Haloglycomyces albus DSM 45210: one gene and its partner. The protein of the gene in region 1 binds, or shares a complex with, the protein of each later gene. Links are inferred from orthologs where the notes say so. Each region holds a gene or a part of one and is shown in the gene's direction. Other genes may lie near its edges.

Region 1 (3,097 bases):
CAGGATCGGGCGCACACCCCACCCCTCCTGTGAGACGGCCGCCCGTTCGAAGGCCTCGTGATCGGGACCGTGTGCGACGAGACCGGGTATGGCCTGCAGGAGTCGGGTGTCTCCGTCAAAGTCGTAGCGGGAATAAATGAAGGGGACGGTCCAGTCCACGTAGCCGTCGAGGATGATTTCCTTTTCGGGCGTCGGCACCTTCATTCGGAAGGCCATGGGTTCGGACCCGTGGTTATTCGTACGAACCTGACTCAACAACTGGGCTTCCTCGGTGGTGATGTCGCGAGCGGCCTCGTCCTCCGAACCCCCGGTATAGAGAAATATCAAACCGGCGGCGGCCATGAAGGCGGCGATGAGCATGAGGCCGATGTACTTGCCTTGCCTGTTATGCGAATTATCGTTACTCACAAAGAGATTAACGATTCAGGCGCAGGTGGGTGGCGCGTAGGGCGTGAATCACTACGTGATGTCGGCATTGGGGTGGGTTCGGACCGCCGACTTGATACCCCGTGGCATGGAAAATGTCGGAGGCGGTGGCTAAGGTGGGATCGTGGCTTTTGACATTCCGCGGGCCGACGGCCGATTCGAAGTTATCAGTGATTACGAACCTTCCGGTGATCAACCGAACGCCATCGCCGGGCTGAACGAGCGAGTGCAACGCGGAGATCGCGACACCGTGCTGTTGGGTGCGACGGGTACCGGTAAATCCGCCACGGCCGCCTGGTTGATCGAAAAGCTGCAGCGTCCGGCTCTGATCATGGCCCATAACAAGACCTTGGCCGCTCAGTTGGCCAAGGAATTCCGGGAGCTGCTTCCCAATAACGCCGTCGAATATTACGTATCCTATTACGACTACTATCAGCCCGAAGCCTATGTCGCTCAAACCGACACCTTTATCGAAAAGGACGCTTCCATCAATGAAGAGGTGGAACGTCTGCGGCATCGTACTACCTATTCTCTATTGACCAGGCGCGATGTTGTAGTGGTCGCGACCGTTTCGGCGATTTACGGTCTCGCGACCCCGGTGGAGTATTTGCGTTCGGCCATTGAGCTTGAAGTCGGTCAAGAATGGGAACGTGACCGGCTCTTGCGTCGATTGGTCGACATTCAATACGCCCGAAACGACATTAACCTGGTAAAAGGCAACTTTCGGGTTCGTGGTGACACCATTGAGCTGATCCCCGCGTATGAAGAGCTCGCGATTCGGATTGAAATGTTCGGCGACGAGATCGATCAGCTGTCGTATGTGCATCCCATGACCGGCGAAGAGGTTCGTCGCGTCGATCAGGTTCTGGTGTTTCCCGGTTCGCAGTACGCCATCGGCCAAGAACGTTTGAAAGGCGCGATCGGCGGCATCGAATCCGAATTGGAAGAGCGTCTGACGGAATTCGAAGGTCAGGGAAAACTCTTGGAGGCGCAGCGTCTCCGGATGCGGACGACCTTTGATTTGGAGAATCTGAAGCAGACCGGCTCCACCGGCGGTATTGAGAACTACTCGCGCCATATGGACGGGCGCGAGGCAGGATCACCTCCGCATACGCTATTGGACTATTTCCCCAGCGATTTCATCACCGTCATCGACGAATCGCACGTCACCGTGCCTCAGATCGGAGGCATGTACGAAGGTGATGCGTCACGGAAGCGGAACCTCATCGACCACGGCTTCCGTCTTCCCAGCGCCGCCGACAACCGACCGCTGACCTTCCCGGAGTTTCGCGAACGAGTCGGTCAGAGCGTTTATATGTCGGCGACCCCAGGATCCTGGGAGATGGAGCAGGCCGATGGAGAATTCGTAGAACAGGTCATTCGTCCCACAGGCCTGGTGGATCCGCATGTGGAAATCCGTCCCACGAAAGGCCAGATCGATGATCTGATGGCGGAGATTCGCGAGCGTACCGCCCGCAACGAACGAATTCTTGTCACCACCTTGACCAAGAAGATGGCCGAGGACTTGACCGATTACTTGCTGGACAATGGGATCAAGGTGGAGTACCTGCATTCCGAGGTGGACACCCTGCGGCGAGTGGAACTGTTGAAAGAGCTGCGACGCGGTGATTTCGACGTCCTGGTCGGTATCAACCTACTTCGTGAAGGGCTGGACCTTCCTGAGGTGTCGCTTGTCGGGATTTTGGACGCCGACAAGGAGGGATTCCTGCGGTCGTCCACGTCATTGATTCAGACGATCGGGCGTGCGGCCCGTAACGTCTCCGGAGCGGTGATCATGTACGCCGACAATATGACCGACTCGATGACCCATGCGGTCGAGGAGACGGAGCGACGGCGCGCCAAACAGATCGCCTACAACACGGAACACGGCATCGATCCGACGCCTCTGCGAAAACGGATTGGGGATATCGTCGACGACCTGTACGCCGAAGCGGAGGACACCGAGCAGCTGGAGGCTTCGGAACGGCCGAAGGCCAAACAGCGCAAGTCACAGCCGGGTGACCCGGCAGGTCTGCGCAACGAGATCGTGGAACAGATTTCCGAACGCAATGAACAGATGATGGACGCGGCTCGGGAGCTACGATTCGAATTGGCAGCGGCCTATCGTGATGAGATTGCCGATTTGAAGCGTGAACTGCGGGAAATCGATAATGCGGAAGGCTGACGACCGGTCGACACGGTCGGGTCGGTGAGAGGAGACGGTGCCGGGAGGCGGGACGGCTCTCCCGGCTGTTGCCGGAGGTAAGCGCTTCGCTTGGTCTCCGTTGCGTCGGATCAACCCACGGCTGTAGCCGAGGTGCGGAGATCACGACGGCTCAGTCGATATCGGAGAGGTGCTCCACCTTCGGTGCCTCGGCAAAGTAGCCGCCGATGGCCTCACGCCAGGCGTCAAAGCGTTCGGTCTGACGAAATCCTTGATCATGGGCTTCGATCGAATCCCATTCGATGAGCAGTACGAACCGCGAGGGCGATTCCACACTGCGGGTCATACGCATGTTCCGTAGGCCGGGTGATTGAGCGACGTTATGCCGGGCCTCCCGATAGGCGGAGAGGAATTCGTCCTCTTGTCCGGGGGTAATGTGAATGTCTGCGATTTCAGTGACCATTACCCCAGCGTGTCATGGTTTTTCGTGGTTTCTCATCGTCCACA
Region 2 (3,115 bases), 1.2 Mb from region 1 along the record:
GGGGCGAGCTGGAGCTGTCGGAGGAAGGGAAGGCGGTCAAGTACTTCGAACCGACCGATTTCCAGCTCAAGCTCACCCCGAAAACCATCGGGGACGCCGTGTCGACCCTGCGGCGCGCCTCGGAATCATAGTCGCACCCACTTTGAAAACAGGAAGGAAAACACCATGTCAGTTGAAAACGCGGGAATGCTCTTTGTCTTCGGCATTCTGTTTCTCATAGCGCTCATCACCGTCGTGTCGATCATCTGGGGAACCAAGGTGGCGCGCGCCAAAGCGGTCGCCGCACGCGAGGAGCGCTACCGTGAACTGGCTCAGAAAGTGTCGGACGACACCGCTGAGGTCAAGGCGTCGCTGGTGGAGATGAAGGCTCGCGTGGCGGCGATCGAGAAGATGCTTAAGGAGGTCTAAGCGGTCGTCAACCGTGCCGACGGGAGCTCGACGGCGGTTCGGGGTGGCGGAGAGAATGCGTCGGTCGTCGAGGCATAATGGAACACCTATGGCTACTGCGCTTCTCGAAGGACTCAATGAACCGCAACGCGAGGCGGTCGAACACACCGGCGGACCACTTCTCATTGTGGCGGGAGCCGGCTCGGGTAAAACCCGAGTCCTGACGCACCGGATCGCCCACTTGATCGGGGAGCGCGGGGCACATCCGGGTGAAATTCTCGCCATCACCTTCACCAACAAGGCCGCCGGGGAGATGCGCGAACGACTCGACGAGTTGGTCGGTCCGCAGGCGCGCGGCATCTGGGCGCTGACATTCCACTCCGCCTGCCTGCGGATTCTACGTCGGGAAGCGGCCCGATTGGATTTGAAGAGCAGCTTCAGCATCTATGACGCCGACGATGCCCGGCGCCTGCTGGGACATATCGTCAAAGAACTGCACTTGGATTCGAAAAAGCACTCCCCACGCTGGCTGGCCTCTGAGATTTCGAAGTTGAAAAACGAGCTGATCAGCCCCGATCAGGCCGGTGCCGACGCCGACGACGCCCGCAGTCGACTCATCGCCGACATCTATCGCGAGTACAATCACCGCTTGCGTCTGGCCGATGCGGTCGACTTCGACGACATCATCGGGCTCACCGTCGACCTGTTCCGAACCTTCCCCGCAGTGGCGGAGACTTGGAGGCGTCGGTTCCGCCATGTACTGGTCGACGAATATCAGGACACCAACCACGCGCAATACGTCTTCCTGCGGGAACTGGTGGGGACGGGCGACGGCGCCTCCGAACTGTCCGTTGTCGGGGACGCCGACCAGTCCATTTACGCTTTTCGCGGGGCCACGATTCGCAATATTCTGGAATTCGAACGTGACTACCCCGATGCCCGCACCGTTCTGCTGGAACAGAACTATCGATCCACTCAGACGATTCTGGACGCTGCCAACAGCGTCATCCGTAAGAACACCCAGCGGGGACCGGAGAAGAAGCTGTGGTCGTCGCAGGGCGGCGGTGCCACGATCGTCGGCTACAACGCCGAATCCGAGTCCGCCGAAGCGACGTGGGTGGCCAATCGTATCGACGACTTGATAGACGACGGTGCGGCCGGATTTTCGGATATGGCCGTCTTCTACCGCACCAACGCACAGTCCCGTGCCTTCGAGGAGATCTTCATCCGACGCGGTATTCCGTACAAGGTCGTCGGCGGGGTGCGGTTTTACGAGCGTAAGGAAATCCGGGACCTGCTGGCCTATCTGAAACTCGTGGTCAACCCCGACGACACGGTATCGGCCCAGCGCATCATCAACGTACCCAAACGCGGGTTGGGAGATAAGGCCGTGGGGGCGGTCTCGGCGTGGGCGGCCAGTAGGGACATATCCTTTCCCGCCGCCGCTGCGGAGGCCGACGACATCCCGCAGCTGTCCCCTCGCGCCCGTACGGCGGTCAAGCGGTTCACCGAGATCATGGCCAACGCGCGCCGATTGTCCTATACGGCCGGGCCGGACGAGGTCGTGGAGCAGCTCCTCTCCGACACCGGGTACCTGGAGGACCTTTCGGCGTCTCGCGATCCACGGGACGAGTCACGGGTGGACAATATTCAGGAGCTGATTTCGGTGGCGCACGAGTTCACCGCCGAATCCGCCGTCGACGACGATGAACCCGAGGCGACCGACACGGCGTCGTTCTTGGAACACATCGCCCTTGTGGCCGACAGCGACGCGATCCCCGACGACGAGGGGCAAGTGACGCTCATGACCTTGCACACCGCCAAGGGGCTCGAATACGACACCGTCTTTCTCACCGGGATGGACGACGGAATGTTTCCGCACGAACGATCCATGTCGAAGCCCGACGACTTGGAAGAGGAACGTCGACTGGCCTACGTCGGCCTGACCCGAGCCCGCCGGCGCCTTTTCCTCACCCGCGCCACGTCCCGGAGCGTATTCGGAACTCCGCAGTTCTTCCCGGCCAGCCGATTCCTCGGGGAAATCCCCGGGGAGCTGCTCGAATGGAACGACTCCACACCACCGGCGGCCCCACGCAAACTGGGGAAGACGCCGTCCTTCGGCCAACCGATCGCGGTGAAGGAGGCCGCCGACGTCCCGGTGCTGACGGTCGGCGATCAGGTCGAACACGCCAAATGGGGAACCGGCAAGGTGGTGGAGACGAAAGGGTCGGGGCCACGGGCCCAAGCGCGCATCGATTTCGGGAGCGGCGAGCCCAAGTGGGTGATTCTGCGGCTCGCGCCCCTGACGAAGGTCGAATGAGCCGCCGGGCCGTGTGAGCGGCCCACAATGATGCGTCGGTGAGGCGAGTTTCCTCCTCACCGACGGGAACTACCGCAAGCTGAGCCCTTTTTCCTGCAGGAAACTGAGCGGCTCCACCGGTGTGCCGTTGTCGTGCACCTCGAGGTGCAAGTGCGACCCCAGCGAGAATCCCGTGTTTCCGGCCTTGGAAATCTGATCTCCGGCCTCCACCCATTGGCCCGGTTCGACCAGCAGCTCGGAATTATGAGCGTAGTAGGTCTGTACGCCGTCACCGTGATCGAGTATCACGAGACGACCGAATCCGCCCTCCCAGCCGGCGGTGACCACTTCACCCGGATAAACGGCGTATATGGGATCGCCCGTCGCGGCCGAAAAGTCCACCCCGTTGTGGCTGGAACCCCAGCGGGG

What was found.
Region 2: the proteins of uvrB (region 1) and pcrA are in contact, whole or in part, in a crystal structure (PDB 7EGT), measured with the Thermus thermophilus proteins. The link is inferred for Haloglycomyces albus DSM 45210 from one-to-one orthologs. Residues at the interface, in WP_096411307.1 of Thermus thermophilus: Glu23, Leu25, Arg26, Asp27, Gly28, Glu29, Arg30, Phe31, Arg55, Glu326, Asp327, Phe328, Glu379, Ser382, Gln383, His398, Gly400, Arg401; in WP_096412145.1 of Thermus thermophilus: His654, Arg656, Phe657, Gln666, Asp668, Glu669, Lys680, Arg681, Leu682, Ser683, Lys685, Tyr686, Ala687.

Annotation. Positions count from the first base shown.
Region 1 is NZ_AZUQ01000001.1:2,951,659-2,954,755, forward strand. What follows is about bases 133-3,080. They hold uvrB (excinuclease ABC subunit UvrB), read left to right. Parts: upstream 133-550; coding sequence 551-2,611; downstream 2,612-3,080. Other genes in these bases: HALAL_RS0113660 (hypothetical protein), read right to left, coding at 133-408; HALAL_RS0113670 (antibiotic biosynthesis monooxygenase family protein), read right to left, coding at 2,763-3,053. Also shown: more of HALAL_RS0113660, read right to left, coding at 1-132. UniProt on the Escherichia coli protein: The UvrABC repair system catalyzes the recognition and processing of DNA lesions. A damage recognition complex composed of 2 UvrA and 2 UvrB subunits scans DNA for abnormalities.
Region 2 is NZ_AZUQ01000001.1:1,770,374-1,773,488, forward strand. Bases 136-3,101 are described here. They hold pcrA (DNA helicase PcrA), read left to right. Parts: upstream 136-496; coding sequence 497-2,707; downstream 2,708-3,101. Other genes in these bases: HALAL_RS0108295 (hypothetical protein), read left to right, coding at 166-408; HALAL_RS0108305 (M23 family metallopeptidase), read right to left, coding at 2,777-3,101. In the rest of the region: HALAL_RS0108290 (ArsR/SmtB family transcription factor), read left to right, coding at 1-131; more of HALAL_RS0108305, read right to left, coding at 3,102-3,115. UniProt on the Escherichia coli protein: A helicase with DNA-dependent ATPase activity. Unwinds DNA duplexes with 3'-5' polarity. Translocates on single-stranded DNA with 3'-5' polarity. Initiates unwinding more efficiently from a nicked substrate than double-stranded DNA.